Regions from separate parts of the Marinicrinis lubricantis genome, predicted to be linked through region 2. Evidence: riboswitches for the same ligand, from Rfam matches in the RefSeq annotation. Region 2 holds a riboswitch; each other region holds the start of a gene.

Region 1 (7,009 bases), on a different contig from region 2:
TCTTTGCTCTGCTGAACACCGTAGGAAAGCTGCGGCAATAGCTTCTCACCTCCGATTCCCATTGTTCAAACACGTCCATCGTGATTTTTGGTTGCTCCGCAATTTGGATGCTCATGCCAAAATCTCCTTTCGATCGGTTTGGTATTGGAAGGGACCAATTCGGTATAAGGTTTCTTCTTCGTGATTTCCATTCGGAAAATCATCCTCGAGAAAGCCATCGGAAGTCGTGATAGAAGCTTTCCATTGCCTGCTGAATCGTTGAAATAAGCCTATAGAAGGGGAATTTGATGGGGAGATCGTCGCCTCTAGGTAACGAACCTCACTTGAGGTCGGGCGTTCCAATAGATGCTCGATCAATGTGGTGCCAATACCTTCTCCCCTCGCCCTTGCATCAACCGCGATCTGCCATATAAACAGCGTATCGGGCTGCCGGGGGGGAATAAACGCGGACACGAAACCGATAAGTTCGTCACCCGATTGTGCCACTGCACAAGTATCTGAAAAGTATTTTTCCAGCATCATGTAGCAGTAAGCCGAGTTAACATCCAGTACACCGGTTTCTCGAACAAGCTTCCAAATCCGCGAACCATCTGCTCCAGAAGGCTGCCGAATTTGGATTTCACCAATCATTTAGTTGAAACCTCCTTGTATTGTTATATTTGCTGAACACATGAATTAGTGTAACATGAAACCTCTAGTTGCTCACCTGGGCTCAGCCCGTGTATCTTGGGGTAAGATACGATGAAACAGTCACAGGGTTCATTATCCTGTCGATCCTCTAAATCCTTCCCAATGCTTCCCAAATCATCATGGATGCTCCCTATTTGTTCCAAAGTTTGGAATGAACAATAACTCTAAAGAGCAAAAAAACCTGTGCAAACTGCTGCACAGGTCTTCCATGTGATCTATTTCAATCTATTTCGATTCAAATATAGATAAATATTCGCCGTACCCTTCCTTTTCCATTTCCGCCTTTGGAATGAACCGGAGCGCTGCGGAATTAATGCAATAACGCAATCCGCCTCTATCCTGAGGTCCGTCTTCAAACACATGTCCCAAATGGGAATCTCCGTATCTGCTTCTCACCTCGGTCCGGATCATACCGTGACTCTGATCCAGCTTATCGACGATGTGATTGGACAACATCGGCTTCGTAAAGCTCGGCCAGCCGCAATTCGAGTCAAACTTATCCAAGGAGCTGAAGAGCGGCTCTCCGGAAACGATGTCTACATAGATGCCTTCCTCGCGGTGATCCCAAAACTCATTGCGAAATGGGGGCTCGGTTCCATTGTTTTGTGTAACATGGTACTGCATGTCAGTTAGCTTTGATTTCAATTCCTCTGGATCTTTATTCACGGTCCAATGCTTTTCGATGAAAGCGTCCCTTCCCGAACCTCTGCGATACAGATGGTAGCGCAGTGCATTTTTGCGATAATAATCTTGATGATATTCTTCCGCTGGATAAAACGGCTTCGCCGGTTCGATGGACGTCACGATCGGCTTATCGAATCTGCCGCTTTGCTCGAGCTCCTGCTTCGAAGCTTCCGCCTTCTGCCGCTGCTCCTCCGTATGATAGAAAATCGCTGTGCGGTAAGAATCCCCTCTATCATGGAACTGACCGCCTGGATCTGTAGGGTCGATCTGCCTCCAAAAAATGTCTAACAGCTTCTCATATGGAAAAACCAGCGGATCATATGTGATTTGAACCGCCTCTGTATGTCCGGTCGTATGCGAGCACACCTCTTCATATGTTGGATTCGGCTTATCCCCGCCGGTATAACCAGAAACGACTTTATGGATACCGGGCAGTTCATCAAACGGCTTGACCATGCACCAGAAACAGCCTCCGGCAAAGGTCGCGATCTCCAGATTTTGATTTGTCTCAGTTTGTGACATGTGCATCACTCCTTCCTGTTCACTATGGTTCAATTTTAAAGCTGTGCCTTTCATTATTCAAGTTGAAGGTGAATTCTCTTCGATGACGAAGCAGATGAAGACACAATTTCTTCCATGAATGAATTGGCATCCTTGAGAAATCATAGAATGTAAGGAGGTATAGGCATGTTGAAACGAATGCTGTTATTGGGTGTTATGCTATGTACTGCAGCCATTTCCGTTCCCTTTCCAGCTTTATCTGTTGCGCAAGCAGCCATTCCTGAGATGCAGCCAGAAGATGACATACAAGCCAGCTTTAATGATGAAAATGAATCAGCTGTGCTGAGCAAGCTAAAGCTAAAATATCCGGATGTATTTATATTTCATGGAAACCCGAACCGAAAGGAAATTGCTTTGACCTTTGACGATGCGCCGGACATCCGATTCACACCGCAGATCCTGGATATCCTAAAAAAGTACAATGTAAGGGCCACTTTTTTTATCGTCGGGACGAAGGCGCAAAAACAGCGCGGACTCGTGAAACGAATCGCTGAAGAACAACACGAAATCGGCAACCATACGTATGACCATCCATTTCTCCCCGATTTGACGATGGCCGAATTTGAACGACAAATTCAAAAAACCCACAGTATTTTATGGAACATAACACAGGTCCATGCAAAATATATACGCCCTCCGTACGGTTCAATCAAGGAAAGCCAGCTTCTGTGGGCGGCAAATCACCATTTTAAAATCATTAACTGGAATGTCGACACCCTCGATTGGAAAGGCATATCAGGAAACAGCGTATACACCAACGTGTTTCATCAGATCAGGCCAGGCTCGATTATATTGCAGCATGCAGGTGGTGGTGTAACCTCTGATCTTACGGGCACGATCGAAGCGCTCCCGGTTATCATCAACACCCTGCTCGCCAAGGACTTTAAATTCGTTACGATTTCCGAACTGCTGTCTCACAGATGACCTGCAGCGAAAAAAGAACCGAACCGCATTCCGTTATGATCGCAACGGTGTGCAGTCTGGTTCTTTTTTCAGCTGTTCATGCTCCCATACCCATTCATGACGTTATCCAATTATTCCGGCAAAATATAAACGGTCACATCTTGCATGCCAAAGGTTAATGCTTTTGTACGGGAAACCGGCACAAAAATATCGATCCGATTGTCCTTAATCGAACCGCCCATATCCGTTGCTTCTGCATAAAACCCGCCTTCAGGCAATCCGTCAAAATCGTAACCTGTAATATAAAGCTTGGATCCCATAGGGATCATCTTCGGATCTACAGCAACGGTCCCCAGCTTTAAAGGATTACCGTAATAATCGATCGCGCCCCATTTATTTTCCTCAATGGATGCGGTATAAGCTGTTGCTGTCAGTGAGAGCTTCTTTGCATTTTGCAAAGATGCGTTTGCCTGTAAAGTCGGACTGTTTTGAATTTTGAATGTTGATCCGGCTGCCGGAATGGAATAGCGTTCTGAAGTAAAGCCAGGAACCATTGGAATGTTCGTCTTGATTCCTTTGTAAATGTTGAACGGGTTCAAATGAGAATTCGCATCTAGAACCGTTTGCAGAGGAACGTTGAACTTTTTGGAAATCGACCAAAACGTTTCACCGTTTTCCCGAATGGTATAGGGAGCAAGATTGGAGGCGAACGCCGTGTTCACCGTAAGTGCCGAAAACAGCACTCCTGCGGTCAAAAATCTTACCGCTGTTTTTTTCAAATTCATTGTTTTCCTCCTCTAGTGCCTACGAGGTTAGTTGTCGGATTCGGGAAGGAGTTTTCCCTACGCATGGACCTTGTTACGGATTTAAACTATGTACTCCGTAAAAGGACCAATGACGATTCACCCCAAGCGAATGCGCAGCTTCGCAGGAGTCCCCCGTACTTCTTTTGTCGACCTTAAGACCGCGCCATGATGAACGGCATCCATAAAAACGACAACCGAGCATTCAGCCTGGGCCCGGTAAACAAGAAGTTTTGGCTGTATTGAAATTATCATGAAAAGAAGTCTTTTAGAAGCCCATAAATATTGGTATTTTCCACCTCCCATTCCCAGTTCTATCAAATCATCAACAACTGCAACCAATTGAGCCTCTAGATCGTCTTGTTCAATGAAACAAACCTAAAATATTTGTTGAGTGGTGTCAGTGCATTTGGTAAAATGAATTGGATTTTATGTCGATATTTACTTTTATTTTGAAATGATGAAAGGGCGAATTTCATGCTTTTTAACACGTACGAATTCATTTTGGTGTTTTTGCCCATAACCGTTGCGGTCTATTTTATTTTGGGTCGCTTGGGACAAGTCTTTCTGTCGAAGGCCTGGCTGGCTGCCAGTTCTTTATTTTTTTACAGCTACTGGGACATTCGCTATTTGCCCTTATTGTTGGGCTCCATCCTATTCAACTTTGCGGTAGGAAGTCTGCTTGCCCGAATCAACCCTTCTGCCAAGCTTGGCCGCAAGCTGCTGCTAACGGCGGGTATCGTCGGGGATGTGTTACTGCTCGGCTATTACAAATACGCGGATTTCTTCATTGAAAATGTGAATGCCGCATTAGGTACCGACTGGGGACTGCTGCATGTGATTCTTCCACTCGGGATCAGCTTTTTTACGTTCACGCAAATCGCTTATTTAGTGGATGCTTACCGCTTAGATGTGAAGGAAAACAACATCATTAACTACACTCTGTTCGTTACCTTCTATCCGCATCTCATTGCGGGGCCTATTCTTCACCACAAGGAAATGATGCCGCAGTTCGCGGATCGTAAAAACAAAGCGTTCAATTTCAATAATTTAACGCTAGGGACCTTTATTTTTGTCATGGGGTTAGCGAAGAAAGTCATCATCGCTGATACATTCGCACCCATCGCCACCGCGGGCTTCGATACGGCAGACACTCTGACGTTCTTTGACGCATGGGCTACATCGCTGGCCTATACGCTGCAGCTGTACTTCGACTTCAGCGGGTATTCGGACATGGCGATCGGAGCAGCGCTCATGTTCAACGTCCATCTGCCGATCAACTTTGATTCTCCATATAAATCTCTGAACATCCAAGAATTTTGGAGAAGGTGGCATATCACCTTAGGCCGTTTTCTTAGAAACTATATCTACATACCGCTTGGTGGCAACCGAAAAGGCTTTATCATCACCTGCTTCAATTTGTTCATCACGTTCGTCATCGGCGGCATCTGGCATGGCGCAGGCTGGACTTTCCTGTACTGGGGTGCGCTGCATGGAGGAGCGCTCGTCGTTCACCGGATTTGGTCGAAGAAGTTTGGACTAAAAATGAACAAGTATTTGGCGTGGTTCCTGACTTTCAACTTTGTCAATATCGCTTGGATTTTCTTCCGTGCGACTAGTCTTTCCGAGGCGATGAAGGTATTAAAAGGAATGTTTGGCTTCCATGGCTTCGACATACCGGGAACGCTGAATCTGGTACCGTTTATTCAAAATTGGGGACTTGCGATCAGCACGACGCCTTCTTGGCAGTTCGCGTTAATCGCCTTCTTCTTCCTTGTATCTGTCTTCATGAAGAATACGAACCAAATGCGGGACAATTTCAAGCCAACCTGGTGGATTGCCGCCATGACGGCCGTTATCTTTGTCGTGTCGTTGGTTCATTTTAATCAAATCAGTGAATTCCTATATTTCAACTTCTAGTGCCTTAAGCAAGCATGTTAAGGAGGATCAGACCCATTGAAACAAGAAACCGTGTCAACTGTCGAACCTAACGCCGCATCGTCTGCTAAGGCTCGTAATTTTTTCATTTGGTTCATTGTATTTTCACTCATTAGCGTTTCGATTGTCGCATTGATTACTTATATTGTTGATCCGCTGCAATTTTACCGTAAGCCCAGCTGGTATGTACCGCAGTATTCCATGGAGCAGCGATATCAAAACCCGGGACTCGCCCGCAATTATGACTATGATACGATTATCATCGGATCTTCAATGACCGAAAATTTCGTTCCTTCCTATGTAGATGAAGTTCTCGGAGGCAAGTCCATCAAGCTGTCGATGTCCGGCTCTTATTCCCATGAGCATCATCTTATTTCGGAAGCAGCTTTCCGTACGGGACAAGTGAAGAATGTCATCTGGGGGCTTGATTATTTCTCGGTTAAGGGCGGAGAAACGATGGTTCGGGACGACCAAGGACCGTTCCCGTATTACTTATACGATAAGAATCCGCTAAACGACATCAAATATTTGTTCAACTATACGACCATTACTCAGACGATCAACATATTGAAAGGCAAGCTTCAAGGAAGCTTAACTTTGAGAAATTTAGACTACCTGAATAACTGGGATTATTATGCCGTCTATGGCACGGAATCCGTGCTTAAGGATTTGAAGCGAGCAGAAGCTGTAGAACCCTCCTATGTAAAGACAGAAGAGGATTTTGAAGAGATTAAAAAGGCATTCGATGCTAACATCTTATCTCTCGTGAAGGAGCATCCGGAAACGGAATTTATATTTTATTATCCCCCCTATCACGTTTTAAGACATTATGTCTGGTACGAGTTAAATCCGAAACGGTATAACAATCAGCAGCAGTTCAAGCAGTATGTTTGGGATACCTTGTCGGAATATCCGAACGCGAAGATTTTCGACTTTCAAGCTGTGGAAGAGGTCACTTTCGATTCAAATAACTACAAGGACTTATCCCACCATACGCTGGAAATCAATGAGTGGATCATTCAATCGATGGCTAATGGCGATCATCAAGTAACGGATGAAACCATTGGTAAGATGATCTCCGACCTCGATAAACAGGTTGAGAACTTAGATATTAGCCAATTCGATACCGATTCGATCCAAATCGTATACCAAGGCGAGAACGTACCTGCGGGGGCCAATCCAGTAGCTCAGGAGGATGCGCTGTACATTCCTATTAAGGCACTTGTAATCCTTAAAGGTGCTGCTCTTGGGTGGGAAGAAGAAACGAAATCCTCACTCGTCGAATGGAATGACGGCATCGTGAAGCTCAAGCAAGGCTCAACTGAAATGAAAGTGAACGGCGAGACTGTCCAGCTTTCACAGCCTGCACAAATTATAGACGGCAGTATGATGATCCCGATAGAGGCCCTCTCCTACTTTGGACTGCAGGG
Region 2 (7,009 bases):
AATGAAGACGGATGGATACGTCTCTTCCAGCACTCCTGTTCTTTCGATCGTCTTTCGGCGGCCGCCGTTGGCCTTTAACAATACTCTGGATCCCACATGTGATTCCAAGCTTCGCTTAATATCAAGCAAAGTGTTTTTTGCCATGTTAGTACCACCTCTTTCCTCATTATTATATCGGAAAAAGGGTGGTTTGTCAAACAAGCTAATTATTATAACAGTCGGTTAAACAGATTGTCAATGATCAAATTTATTGTCTTATGCAAAATGAACCTTTCCTTATCGCGATTCCATACTCTCAGACACAGGTTTTCGCGAATATGAACAGCTTATGGATATGCACAAGCATGCATTACATATGCTGAATATTGGGTAAACCGATTCGGTAACTTCCACGCGTTTCAATCCCGCCCATTCCTTTTATTCCGCTGACGGTATTACTGATGACATCCATCATGTTCACGCTCTCCTGTATGGAAGTGTACGAAACTTTGCAGGCAATTTGTACGGGATCGAGCGCATGTATCAATATTCTGCCGGGTGAGCTGGCAAAATTGGCTCCAGCTTGCAGAAGCGCCTCGAAGTGGGATTGACATGCACCGGCAATCACCGTTAACGTATCTATATTTTTCTCGAATTGCCTTGCCGCTCGGATCGCTTTGACGAAATGAGTCGAATTTTTATAACTGGACAGGTGATACTTATTTTGCTCTGCTTCACTTTTGATCATTCCGTCGTGCCCCGTAATGACTACAATGTCCGGTCTGCTGTTAGGCAACAAACGCAAGAGGGCATCAGCCATATCCTTCTCCGCGACATAATGTCCTTCGACCGGCACTTTGAGCCGTCTATAAAGATCCATGCTCTTGCGCAAGTAGGACGCATCCCCATCGAGATGAAGGACCTTTCCGGGAACTTCGAAATAGGAAGATTCCAAACCCGCCTCACCCATCGTGCGCATTTGTTTCTCTACCTGCACTTTACGAAATTGTTCCATTCGTTTTCTCGTTTCGGTAAAGCGTAAATCATAGCCGAGTGCTGCCGAATTCGAGAACGTCCCTTCAACCCTTTCCAGATCGCTTAAAGGTGCATCAGCAATTAATCGAAACTCGACACCGCGTAATACAGCCGTATTTTGGATGATATATTCGATTCGAAAGATGACATCTTTTCCGTAAGATATACGGACACAATAATCTCCCTGTTTCATGCTGCATCCCTCCTGCGACTATCATATGGTCGTTTATCACGATCGGTTCCATATTTTCAGTCTCAGAACGAAGCAGCGTGGAATATCCAGGAGCATCGGCCTAACGCTCCATCTCCTTGCGAATCTCCTCGCTCAAAGTTGCGAATTCCTGCATGGACAATGTTTCTCCGCGGCGGCTGGGTTCAATCCCGCACCGGTGCAGCAGATCCGTTAACTGCTCCTTTTGTTGTTTAGAAAAGAAGCGAGTGACTAAATTGTTGTACAGCGTCTTTCTTCTTTGGGTAAACGCAGCCTGCACAACCTGGAAGAAAAAGTCGGGATCCTTTACGTTTACCGGCGGCTGCTGACGCAATGTGAGACGCATGACGGCCGAATCCACATTCGGCTGAGGAATAAATACGGTACGAGGCACATTCATAACCAGCTTTGCCTCGCAATAATACTGGATCGCTATACTCAAACTGCCATAATCCTTGGTTCCTGGACTGGCAGTCATTCGTTCGGCCACTTCCTTCTGAATCATTACAACAATATGCTCAAAAGGAACGTTCGATTCCAGCAGCTTTAATATAATCGGTGTAGTAATATAGTAAGGCAGATTAGCGACGACGCTGACTTTGCCGAATCCCCGAAACTGCTCCTGCATTAACTGATGGAGATCAGTCTTTAATATATCCTCATGAATGACAACTGCATTCGGATAAGGGGCTAAGGTTTCCTGCAAAATGGGAACCAATCGGCGGTCAATTTCCACTGCTGTCACCTTTCCGGCGGCGCGAGCCAAATATTCGGTCAGCGCTCCGATACCGGGGCCGATTTCCAGAGCCCCTTTGGTCTCATCTAATTCAGCGGCCGCAACGATATTCCGAATCATGTTTTGATCCGTCAGAAAATTTTGTCCGAGGCTCTTCTTCATTGAAAAATCATGTTTCCTGACGATTTCCTTTGTTCTCGTCGGGGTCGAAATGAATTCATTCGATTGACTTCGCGTCACTTCCATCATTCCTTAGTCTCTATTTGTCGAACAGCCGCCTCGAACTCCTCTTTCGAAATTCGGAACTGACTGCATCTTTTCAAAAATTGCTTCCCGTTGCAAACTCCTATACGCAGAAGCTTGCCCATCTCTTCCCGTCTTCTGGCTGCCTCTGGATGCATCACCAGCCTCGCTTCCATCAAATCAGCCATCGTAATGGCACTAGGCGAATCATCTTCAAGATGGGGCTCTGCAGTGTGCACATGCTCCAGCGCTCGCCTAATAGCTTCTGGAGAGGCATGCTCAACCCCAACCTTCCCTTTCGCCTTTGCTTCCTGTACATTCAAGAAAGCGTGCTTGCATCCCGGCACATGCTCCGATATGATGCTGCGAATTCGTTCCCCCGGATGATCCGGATCGGTAAAAATAATGACTCCCCTGCGTTCTTGCGCCAGACGGATCGTATGCAGAACATGTTCGTCTATGGCTGAACCGCCTGTCTCTATTGTATCTGCGTTAACGGCTCTCTTCACCGCTACCGTATCATCCTTACCCTCAACGACAATAACTTCTTTGATCATACTTTGATCCCTTCATATGATTTTATGAATCCGCCCATCTCATCCATTTATTTTACCACACGTCTACGATATATTTTCATTATTCCTTTTCCGCTTTAGCTGATTTTGCCGCTGCAACCCAATACAAATATTCCCGTACCTTGAGAGCTTACGTGAATCCTCAGCACTCTAAGGTCGTAAAAAAAAGAAAGGGGCTGCTCCCCTTTCCAATGAATTATCCTCTATGAAGGTTTATTCGGCCCAATGACATAGACAGTGTAGCCCTTTTTCCTGCCAAACTGCTTGGCTTCAGACGTGCTCTCCATATATACATCGATATGATTGCCCTTCACCGCGCTGCCGGTATCTTCCGCTTTGCGGAAGCCTAGGCCCTCAATGTAGATCCACCAGCCGATCGGTATGACTTTAGGATCTACAGATACGGTGCGTCCTTCCTGTACTTTCGTGCCGGAATACGTAATACCGTATCCAGGATCACCCTCGCTTTTTCCTGTCGAACCTGCGCCTGCATCATAAGCAGTCAATTCCACGTCCGTAAGCACTTTTTTATAATCGAAGGTAACTCCGTCAATCGTTACCTCATCAACGGATGGCGAGGACGCCGACAAAATGGCAACAGGATTTTTCGTTCCGACAGCAACCACTTCTTCTACCGGCTCCTGCAGCACGTTTTTTTCGACCATTTTCTTGGAAACCACTTTCCCGTCAGCGATCGTCGTCTCCACCTTCGAAACGAGAACGCCTTCCTGCCCTTCCTGCACTAACTGCTCTTTGCCTTTGAGCAAGCTGTTGTCTTCTTTTTTCACCGTCTGAAAAGGAATGGCATGCTGCACTTCCTCCACCTTCGTTTCGACTTGTACGACAGTGATCTTTAACTGCTCCTTAACAGGATTTGATGCATCAGGAAAGATCTTATCATCTGCATCAAAGGCAATATCTAAGTCTTGTAAAGCTTCTCCAACCGTATCGGCTGTTGTATATTTTGTTTCGGTCTTCCCGCTCGAAGTAACCTGTACAGCCTTAGCGGTTTCAATTTCAATAACGGATTTATGCTCTAATTCTGCATTAAGCGGCAAACTAACAACATCGTGTTCACCTAATTTCACTGACTGTTCTTCCAGCAGCCCCTGTACAGTTGCTTCCTTTGTTTGCACCTGCTTTTGCACTCCGTCAATCGTTAATGTGACAGATTTGCTGTCGGTGCCATGAAGCAGAATGAAGAACAGCAGGGAAACAGCGATCAATGAGAAACAGGTGATTAACCACCATTTTTTGTTCTCATGCTTCCATCGAATTGCGAAAGACATTGCGGATGATCGCTTCACTGAGGCCGTTTCCTTTTGAGTTTGAAACGTCACTCGTTTAGCCCTCCTTCAAAGTCCCGCCGTAAATGTTACGCATGATGCAATATACTTGACGCGACTATTCAGTTTATTGAATCTTCCACTTCAAGGGATGGTACGGCTCATCCTCGTCCATGACATCAATGTATGTGCATAGACTCCGATCCATTCCAACCGTTCGTCTATTAAGGGGATGATCCTTGCTAGAGAACGTGATTCCATTAACCTTTCATGGTCATCATCAAATACGTGTGCTGTCACTTCCGGAAATGATCAGCTGATGTCGATTCACATATTTAAAACCTGTCTATTTACCAAAAAGGAATTTCAAAAAATAAAAAGAGCCTGCGAAAAGAGGAACTCTTGTCGCAGACTTGTACGATTTTTGTCCAAGTCATAACCTTTGCGAGGCAGTTCACCTTTTCACGCTTACGAGGTTAGCTGTCGGATTCGGGCCTAAGCAGCAAGCCCTATTAGTGTCTAGTCAACACCAAACTCACCCCAAAGTGGATTCAGACTAGTAACTTGTCTTCACCACGATAAAATGGGTCCCCCGTTTTCTTGCAAAGAAACTAAGCGATGATGGTTCAATGGAATCAATATGAAGTTTCTAAGAAAAGATGATAATCGCTTTCCGGACCAGTGTAAAGCAGGTAAAAACGGAAATTGGCGGTTAATTTCCGCCCAAAATCACCTTGATCACCATTTTTTCAAAGATAATAATTGTTTGTTGCATCCTCACTTGAAATTTCAACGCTTTACAGGCATATATTAATTTATTCCAAACAACTTTTTGGCATTATTCCCAGTTTGTAGTACAATTTCCTCAAAACTGACCCCTCTTAACTCAGCGGCTGCCAATGCGACTAACTTTACAAAACCCGTTTCGTTTCGCTTTCCCCTATTTGGGTGTGGTGCCAAATAGGGGCAATCTGTTTCCACCAACAAACGGTCCATCGGTACCTTCTGAAGCACCTCTTTAGGCTGTTTTGCATTTTTAAATGTAATGGGTCCTCCGAAAGAAATATAAAAATTCATATCCAGGCACTGCTTCGCCGTCTCCCAGCTCCCCGAATAGCAATGCATCACACCGCCGATTTCCGATGCGCGTTCTTCCTTCAATATCTGCACGACATCATGATGCGCATCACGGTTATGAATAACGATCGGCAGCTTAAGCCGCTTCGCCAACCGGATCTGTTCCCGGAACACCTGCTGCTGTACATCCTTTGGAGACGTATCCCAATGGTAATCCAGACCCATTTCTCCGAGCGCGACCACCTTCGGATGGCGCGTTAATTCCTCAATCCACTCGAGGTCTCCTTCCTTCATAAACACCGCATCTACTGGATGCCAGCCGATCACTCCATAGATAAAATCATATGTGTCAATCAGTTGAATCGTAGACTGTATCGTTTCCCGATTAAAGCCGACATTGATCATCCGTTCAACTCCTTGCTCCAGTGCCCTTTGTATAACGGATTCACGGTCTTCATCAAATTGTTCTGTATCTAAGTGTGTATGTGTATCAATTAGCATGTTTTTTCTCCTTTGATTGTTCTAAGTATTCAGGTAACGTTCTTGCCTCTATATAATTCCTTCCGGAAAATATAAATGGTGCATCCCATTGTGTATCCCGCTTATGGACCGAACAATATGGGATTTTTCGGAAATATCCACGAGTTCGTCGCTTTCGGTTAATAAATAAATTGGAATTTTCTTCTCTAACATGCCCGGGCGGTTCACATCATATGAGAGATCGCTTGGAAAATCTACAGCCATATAATATTCAGGATCATAACCGCACTGACTCAATTTCAATCGAACGGCGTCGATCAATGATTCGTCAATTTGTTCCATCGATGTATATTTAAATAAACGGCGATGTAAAAATCGGCTGCATAAATCTGACAGGATATGATCCTTCTCCAGCGTCCACTGCATCATCGTCATTTGAATGAATGACTCATCCAGCATCATATATTGCTCCACACTCACTGTTCCTTCTATTAAATAATCCATCGGGGAACATAAGAAACTGAATTGATATCCAGATTCATACAGCGCTTTTGCCCTCTGGAATATTTTAGTCAGTATAATTTCCGAGCTTCGAGTCACCGGATGGAAATAAACCTGCCAATGCATCTGATAGCGCGACATTAAGTAGGCTTCCACCGCATGCATCCCGCTTTCTTTAATGACCAGATGTCCTTTATGAGGACGAAGAACACGGATGATCCTCTCCAAATCATAAGTGCCGTAGTTGGCTCCTGTGTGGTATGCATCACGCAATATGTAGTCCATTCGGTCCGCGTCCAATTGACTCGATATGAGACTGACGACAATGCTTTTCGGATATTTTTTTTGAATCACCTCAGCTACTTTATCGGGAAATTCAGCAGAAACCTTTCGAAGCACCTGATTGACTTCCGTATTCTCCGTCAGGATACGACAGGTCCAATCCTCGTGATTCATATGTAAAGCGGCCTCAATCGAATGAGAGAACGGCCCATGTCCAACATCGTGCAGGAGCGCAGCGCATAAACAAAGCAACCTTTCCTCCTGTGGCCACTCCGCCAAATGGTGTCTCTCAAACTGGGATATAATTTTCCGAGTAATCTCATAGACTCCAAGCGAATGGGAAAAGCGACTATGCTCTGCACCATGGAATGTATAAAAAGATGTACCTAACTGTCTAATGCGCCGTAGCCGCTGCATTTCCTTCGTACCGATCAGGTCCCATATCACCTGATCTTGAACATGGACATATCGATGGACTGGGTCTCGAAACACTTTCTCTTCCTTTAACATGGTTTTCTCCCCCTTCATTCGACAAAAAGATCAAACCTTCCATTTGAATATGTCGAATTTTGATACCAATAGATTTCCAATAAATCGACTATTT
Region 3 (7,009 bases), on a different contig from region 2:
AGAATGACTTTTCTCTTTAGTGCGCGGTCCATCAAATTCACGTGCTGGGCAAGAATTTTCCATCCTCTTCTCGCCTCCGTGTCGATCAACATCTCGCATGCGGTTAATCCGGCATAATAGGCGCCTTGCTCCGTGCGATCTACCGCCACCCAGACGAGCCACACCGTCCGACCGTTTGGAACCTCTGAGCGTTCTGTCAGAAATTTGATTCTCCGCTCCACCTTGCTCTTGGCGTGCAATGCGCCTAAGTCAATATACGCCTCGTCGCCATCAATAATCACACTGGATAAATTGCTCAAGTCGATCATACCCGAGCCAAACCCTTGATGTGCGTTTTTTTTCGTTGAAATAATATTCAGTGAAAGCTTTTTGTTATCCATCATTTCGCACCCTTCACTCTACGCTTTTCTACCATTATAGCTGATAACCCCCCTACAATTCATCTTTTTGCACAAGAAGTTTTCATTCCCGAGACTAATCTATTCTTGTCCCGCATATACATGCAACAGATGCTTGTCAACGAGGTGAAATGGATGAAGGAATCGAGCTTAAAGCTGCGAAAAAAATTCGTATTTCCGGCCGTGGTAATCCTCCTCACCGCTGCGGTGCTTTCTTATGTTGTGCCTGAGGCCAAGCCTGAACAAGCTGCCTACCAAAATGCACCGATCACGCAGCAGCCAGGACAAGGGATGGGACTGAATAACGTTCCGCCCGCACCGGATACGGTCATTACCCCTGAGAAGCCCAAACCAGTCGCACTAAGTCAGCGGATTGTCGAGTACCATCTGAATGTGGAGCTGAACGAACAGGATAAATCGTTAATCGGTACAGAGACTCTCACATGGAAGCACCCCGGTTCAGAGCCTGTAAGGGAAGTGTATTTGCATCTGTATGCCAATGCCTTTGAATCGAAGAACACCACCTTCTATAAGGAATCCGGGGGACAGCTTAGAGCTGATAAAATGCAGGAAGACTCATTCGGAGGCATACAAATCACGTCGATCCAAACGACAGACGGAGATGAGCTGAAGCATAGAGTCCAGTATGTGCAGCCGGATGACGAAAATCCGGACGACCATACGTTGCTGAAGGTTCGTTTGCCGGACGATGTACAGCCTAACGAGAAACTCACTTTGCAAATCGGATTTGAAGTAGAGCTTCCTCGCGTCTATGCCCGCATGGGTTATGCGGATGACTTTATTATGGCGGGTCAATGGTTCCCAAAAATCGCGGTATATGAACCGAAAGGCACCAGAGGGCGGACGGATGAAGGGTGGAATCTGCACCAATATCACGGCAATTCGGAATTTTATTCCGACTTCGGAATCTATAATGTCAAAATCAACGTCCCTTCTAATTACATCGTTGCCGCAACGGGCTTCCCTGCCTCGAAGACCAAAGTAGCCGAAAACCGTAAAATCTACCACTTCTACGCCGACGACGTACACGACTTTGCATGGGCGGCTTCTCCCAACTTTCTTTATGAAGAAATGTCGTTCTCTTCCTCAGCGGTACCAGGCATGAAAATCAAGCTATATTTGGATCCTTCTCACAAAGAGCTGAAAGACCGCTACTTCTACGCAGCCAAAAAAGCGATAAGCAGCTACAGCAAGTGGTATGGTACATATCCTTACTCGACCTTATCGATTGTCGTCCCTCCTGCCGGGGCAAACGGTGCGGGAGGCATGGAATATCCGACACTCATTACAGGGTGGGCAGCCGATGAGGCCAATCCTGGTTATGAGCTGGAGCGCGTCATCGTCCACGAGATTGGTCATCAATACTGGTATGGCATGGTGGCCAGCAATGAATTTGAAGAAGCCTGGCTGGATGAGGGGTTCACTTCATATGCCGAGGATAAAGTCATGGAGAAGGAATTTGATATTTCGCCTGTTACGCCGGTCGAATCGATTTATATGACCAATCCCGCTCCATTAAAGCTGGATTCATGGCATTATGACAACCATCAGCATTACGCAGACAATGTGTACACAAGAGCCAAGCTGATTTTACTGGCCATAGAGGATGAAATCGGAGAGAACAAAATGCAGCAGGTGCTCCGATCCTATTTTCAGCGATGGAAGTTTAAACATCCGGACAGTACCAGCTTTCAAACGGTACTCGAGCAAGTCACCAAAAAGGAATGGGATCAATTCTTTGAACAATTTGTTTTCGACGGACAAATGGTGGATTATCGTATCGAACAAATCGATACGAAAGTCGTTCAGCAAAACGGACAAAAAGCCTACGAGTCTTCCGTCACCATTACAAGAAACGGCGGCAGCTATATTCCAGTATCCATTCTATTCCGATTTGACGACGGGACGGAGGTCACCAAACTCTGGGAAGGCAAAGAAAAGCAGTTCGTGTTTCGCTTTACTCATTCAGCACCGCTGTCTTGGGCGGGACTGGATCGATCCTACGAACAAACCCTGGAGAACCTCCGAATCAACAATTTCATGAAGGCGGAAGTTCCGAAGGAAGAAGAAACCAAATGGAATATCGGCACTGCGCAAGCATTAGAATTTATATTTGGACTACTGGGATGGTGAGGTGACACGTTTTGAAGCAGTTACTATTACGCGGCTGGCGAACAGCTTACGGGCACCCTTTATTAATACTGATGTTTTACTTTTATCATTTCATCTGGGGCTTCTTCCTTTACCGTTTAATTCGATCGATTACGGTGCCCATTCTGCAGAGGTATCCAGGCGATGTCCTGAACCCTATGGATCTGAAGCTGTACTGGCTTGAATTTCATTTTCGCCTGACAAAAACCGATATGATTGAACCGTATTTATGGGGATTAGGAGGGCTGCTTCTCCTTCGAATGGTACTCACGCCGATTCTTCAATCCGGATTATTTTACACCTTCCACGTGACAGGCCACAGACAGCGCCGTTCCTTCCGAAAAGGTGTCCAAAAATATGCTAAAGTGTTCGCTTTATATTATGGACTCAGGGTAGTGCTGACAGCTGCCCCTCTCTACTGGCTTCTCCCTTTATGGATCGGCAAGCTGCAAACGCACTATGAGCTGCTGCCGTACTTGGAGGAGGTTTGGCTGACTTTCGCACTTTACTTGGTGTATCTCATCTTTTTGAAGCTTATCTTCATGTACAACCAGTTCAGATTACTGACTGAAACTGAGCTGCTCAAAGGCATCACTTCCTTGTCGACCATGCTGCACCGATCCGCTCTTATTAGCGCTGCGGTCTTTGGCGTAGTGATTGCCGCTACATCCTTGTATTTCCTGGCCTCGTGGCTTTGGGCAGGACTGCTTGCAGTCATTTTATATCAGGTCTACCATCTCGTCCGCGTATTATTTCGATTTTGGGAAATCGGCTCGCACTATGAGCTTTGGAAAATGAATCACCAGCAATGATTTTCTCGCCTTATAACGTGAAAAACTAAAGCAAGTTTCAACAAGATGAAATTTTTTTCGAGTGAAAAAGAAGGAAATTGCAATTTAAGGGCGAATACCTCTTCTTTGTGAAAATATACTGCCGAATTCCCTGGAATCAGGGAAACGGGGGAACCACTTCGGGTGAATAGGCTTGATGTTCAGAGCCTTAGGGAACCTTCGACCGAACCCATAAGCTAACCTCGCAGGCATCGGAAGGGGTATTTTGCTTTGAAAAAATATAGCATCATGGTGCTATCGATCGTGCTGCTGCTTGCATTTTCTAGCAGTGCATGGGCAGCATCACCGCTGGAAGAAACCGTAGACGAATTGCTGGGAACAGATTACGAATGGGCTGGAACGACAACCAAAGGCTTCGATTGCTCCGGTTTCACTCAATACGTATTCAAGCAATTCGACATCGAACTACCTCATTCTTCCAGTGCACAGGCCTCCAAAGGAAACCCTGTGGAGAAGAAGGATTTACGTGCAGGCGATCTTGTGTTCTTCAACACGAGCGGAGATGGCATCTCCCATGTTGGGATTTACCTAGGCAATAACAAATTCGTTCATTCTGCTACTGATGACGGCGTCATCATCAGCGATATGAGCGAGAAGTACTATGCTCAGCGTTATGTGAAAGCCCGCCGAGTGCTGGGTAAATACCTGTATGACCGGATCGCTGTGGAACAACCGCAACAATAGAATATGAATGTATATGATCTACATAACAGACAAAAAACACAGCTCCAAGGGAGCTGTGTTTTTTGTTCATAACGAACCGCCTGCCCGATTATATCGTCCATTGATCGTGAATGATTCCAACGAGATACCAAGTACCGTCCAGTTGTTCAAAGGCAAGGCGGAGACTTCTCCAATCCATTCCCTCTGCTTCCTCTTCGATTCCCCGAATATGGAATTCCACGATGTGCGCTTCAGGATAAGCCTCAAACGCATTGTTGGCAGTCGTCCCTTGTCCGATTCTGCGGTTGAAGCTCGTTTCATCTGGCTGTGAAAAGTCTACATCAAATATAAATTGCTCATAGTATCCGCTAAAAGTCGCTTCAATCGGCTCTCCCGATCCATCATAATGTCCCCAAACCCTCATTTCCCTACTAACGCTCTCGGAGACCAATTGATCAGCGGAAAGCGTAATGTCCTGATCCAAATACACGAAAGCGTATGGACTCAATCGAACCCCTTTTTCCGGATGGACCATGCTGGACAGCTGATTAAAATTTTGTTCCTTCAATAACTGTACGGCTTCCATCGCCCTTTCCGTCACAATCTGCTCATCCGTTGCTCCCGAATCGGCATTTTCATTCGGAACGGCCTGCTCGTTGGTCAGCGAAATGCCTTGTTCATTCGAGTTATTATGGAATGAGGAACAAGCTGGGAATGTGATCAGTGCGATAAGCAGCAACAAAGCAACGGCGTTTTTCATTAATTACTCCTCCCACCATCATGTTGTTTTTTCCGTTACTGGACTGTTATGTATGGATACGCGTACGACAAAGCAAAGTTGCTATTGAAGTTTTTCCCATACCATCCTGATTTATTCCATATAAAAAACCGCTTCAGCCGAAGCGGTTTCGTCTCATATTAAGGAGATGACTCGTAAATCCTGTCCATCGTGCACCGTGATGTGGTGAAGCTGATGAACGTAAGTAATTTTACCGCTTCCGACCTCTATTTCAGGATCCTCACCCAATGCATAGAAAATATCATCAGCCAATGTCGCCGCACATTTATGTTGTTCATCTTCTGCAAGATGCGACCAATGGAATTCTGACATTTCAAACATCTCATAAAATTTATCTATTTTCGAAATGGCCTCGGTCAGTTCTTGATGAATTTGTTCATACTCTCTTCCAAACTTAACACCCATCCTTCCAGCACCTCCTTTGGTTTTTCTTGTTGGTACTAACATACCATTTTGTTCTCATGTATTGCAAAATAGGACAATCCCCAGCATCTCTCATTCACAGGTCCAATAACCATCTCTTTCCTGTCGAATTTTAGAGTTACTTGCGTGAAGTTCCTCTTAAGAATTTCTTACATTTTGCCGATAACAATGAAGAGTGCAGATTACAGCACATTGCGTATGTTTTTGTCGAATACCCCATGTTAAAATCGTTTTCAAAGAAGTACAGCCTGCATTCCGCTTTGCAGGTACAAATAAAGGAGAGTAGCTATGGAGAAATCATCTGTTTTTGGAATCATACTTGCGATTATCGCCGTCGGTGTCGGGATGGTCATGAAAGGCGCGGATATCTCCGTTCTGTTGAACTATGCGGCGATCTTAATTATCTTCGTCGGAACAGCCGCAGCCGTATTGATGGCGTTCCCAATGTCAGATCTAAAAAACGTGCCAAAATTGTTTAAACTGGTCTTCGCACAGCCTAAACTGCTTTCCAAAAAGGAACTGATCAATCTGTTTGTCGAATGGGCTTCCATTACACGCAGAGAAGGACTTCTTGCATTAGAGAGCCGAGTTGATGAAATCGACGATGCTTTCCTCAAAGGCGGCATGCGGATGATCATTGACGGCAATGATCACGATTTTGTAAGAGACGTTCTGATGGAAGACATCTCCGCGATGGAGGATCGCCACCGGGTCGGCGCAAGCATCTTTACCCAAGCTGGTACATATGCTCCGACACTGGGAGTACTAGGGGCCGTGGTTGGTTTGATTGCAGCGCTTGGGAACTTGACCGATATCGAAAAATTAGGTCATTCGATCGCAGCTGCTTTCGTTGCTACGCTTTTCGGTATTTTCTCTGGTTACGTTCTATGGCACCCTATAGCGAACAAGCTAAAACGGCTGTCCAAAAAGGAAGTCGACATGAAGCTGATGATTGTAGAAGGTCTTCTTTCCATTCAGTCTGGTGTCTCAACCATTGCCATCAGTCAAAAATTGTCCGTCTTCTTAACCCCTGAAGAAAGAAAATCATTAGAAGAAGCGGACTCGAAGGGGGAGACGATGAATGAAGAAGCGGCACAAGGAGCATCATGAGGAGCACGTCGATGAATCTTGGCTCGTACCGTATTCGGACTTATTAACTTTGCTCTTGGCCTTATTTATCGTTTTGTTCGCATCCAGTCAAGTGGATCAGAAAAAGTTCGATCAAATCAAAGAATCCTTCAATGACGCTTTTACTGGAGGATTAAGCTTCTTTGAGACCTCACCAAGTCCTATTGATCAAAGCGGCGGATATACCGATCCCGATACCGAAGTGTATCCAAGTCCTACGGATTCTACCATCGATTCTGATACATTAGCCGCGCTGCAAGAAGAACAGGAATTAAAAATGGAGCAAATGCAGCAGGAGCAGCTTGAGCTGGAAGAACTGAAGAAACAACTGGATGAATATATTGAAAATAATGGGTTAAAGGATCAATTAGGGACGAAGCTGAATGAATCTTCCCTGCTCATTACGATTCGCGATAATGCATTGTTCGATTCCGGAAGCGCCGAGGTGAAGGCTGATTCAGAGAAGATGGCGCATGCCATTGGTGACTTGCTGAAAGCCTACCCTGAATATGAAGTTATCATTGCCGGTCATACGGACAATCGCCCCATCTCAACAGCGCAATTCCCTTCTAACT

What was found. Region 2 has a riboswitch for cyclic di-AMP ahead of ACFPXP_RS12855 (ubiquitin-like domain-containing protein). Riboswitches for the same ligand answer to the same signal wherever they lie in the genome.
Region 1: linked by a shared signal. The riboswitch ahead of ACFPXP_RS06905 (3D domain-containing protein) and the one ahead of ACFPXP_RS12855 (ubiquitin-like domain-containing protein) in region 2 are both predicted to bind cyclic di-AMP.
Region 3: linked by a shared signal. The riboswitch ahead of ACFPXP_RS21880 (C40 family peptidase) and the one ahead of ACFPXP_RS12855 (ubiquitin-like domain-containing protein) in region 2 are both predicted to bind cyclic di-AMP.

The regions. Positions count from the first base shown of each region.
Region 1 covers NZ_JBHSQV010000036.1:21,921-28,929, forward strand. The annotation lists gene ectB (diaminobutyrate--2-oxoglutarate transaminase) at 1-115, opposite strand, end outside; gene ectA (diaminobutyrate acetyltransferase) at 112-630, opposite strand; gene msrA (peptide-methionine (S)-S-oxide reductase MsrA) at 916-1,896, opposite strand; gene ACFPXP_RS06900 (polysaccharide deacetylase family protein) at 2,062-2,859, shown strand; gene ACFPXP_RS06905 (3D domain-containing protein) at 2,970-3,623, opposite strand; cyclic di-AMP (ydaO/yuaA leader) riboswitch at 3,626-3,813, opposite strand; gene ACFPXP_RS06910 (MBOAT family O-acyltransferase) at 4,119-5,561, shown strand; gene ACFPXP_RS06915 (copper amine oxidase N-terminal domain-containing protein) at 5,598-7,009, shown strand, end outside.
Region 2 covers NZ_JBHSQV010000158.1:9,896-16,904, reverse strand. The annotation lists gene veg (biofilm formation stimulator Veg) at 1-144, opposite strand, end outside; gene yabG (sporulation peptidase YabG) at 350-1,207, opposite strand; gene rsmA (16S rRNA (adenine(1518)-N(6)/adenine(1519)-N(6))-dimethyltransferase RsmA) at 1,308-2,210, opposite strand; gene rnmV (ribonuclease M5) at 2,207-2,761, opposite strand; gene ACFPXP_RS12855 (ubiquitin-like domain-containing protein) at 2,983-4,119, opposite strand; cyclic di-AMP (ydaO/yuaA leader) riboswitch at 4,516-4,693, opposite strand; gene ACFPXP_RS12850 (TatD family hydrolase) at 4,876-5,643, opposite strand; gene ACFPXP_RS12845 (HD domain-containing protein) at 5,692-6,915, opposite strand.
Region 3 covers NZ_JBHSQV010000186.1:135,238-142,246, reverse strand. The annotation lists gene ACFPXP_RS21895 (YwhD family protein) at 1-383, opposite strand, end outside; gene ACFPXP_RS21890 (M1 family metallopeptidase) at 534-2,552, shown strand; gene ACFPXP_RS21885 (hypothetical protein) at 2,564-3,382, shown strand; cyclic di-AMP (ydaO/yuaA leader) riboswitch at 3,492-3,627, shown strand; gene ACFPXP_RS21880 (C40 family peptidase) at 3,632-4,105, shown strand; gene ACFPXP_RS21875 (hypothetical protein) at 4,194-4,844, opposite strand; gene ACFPXP_RS21870 (hypothetical protein) at 4,998-5,288, opposite strand; gene motA (flagellar motor stator protein MotA) at 5,595-6,416, shown strand; gene motB (flagellar motor protein MotB) at 6,388-7,009, shown strand, end outside.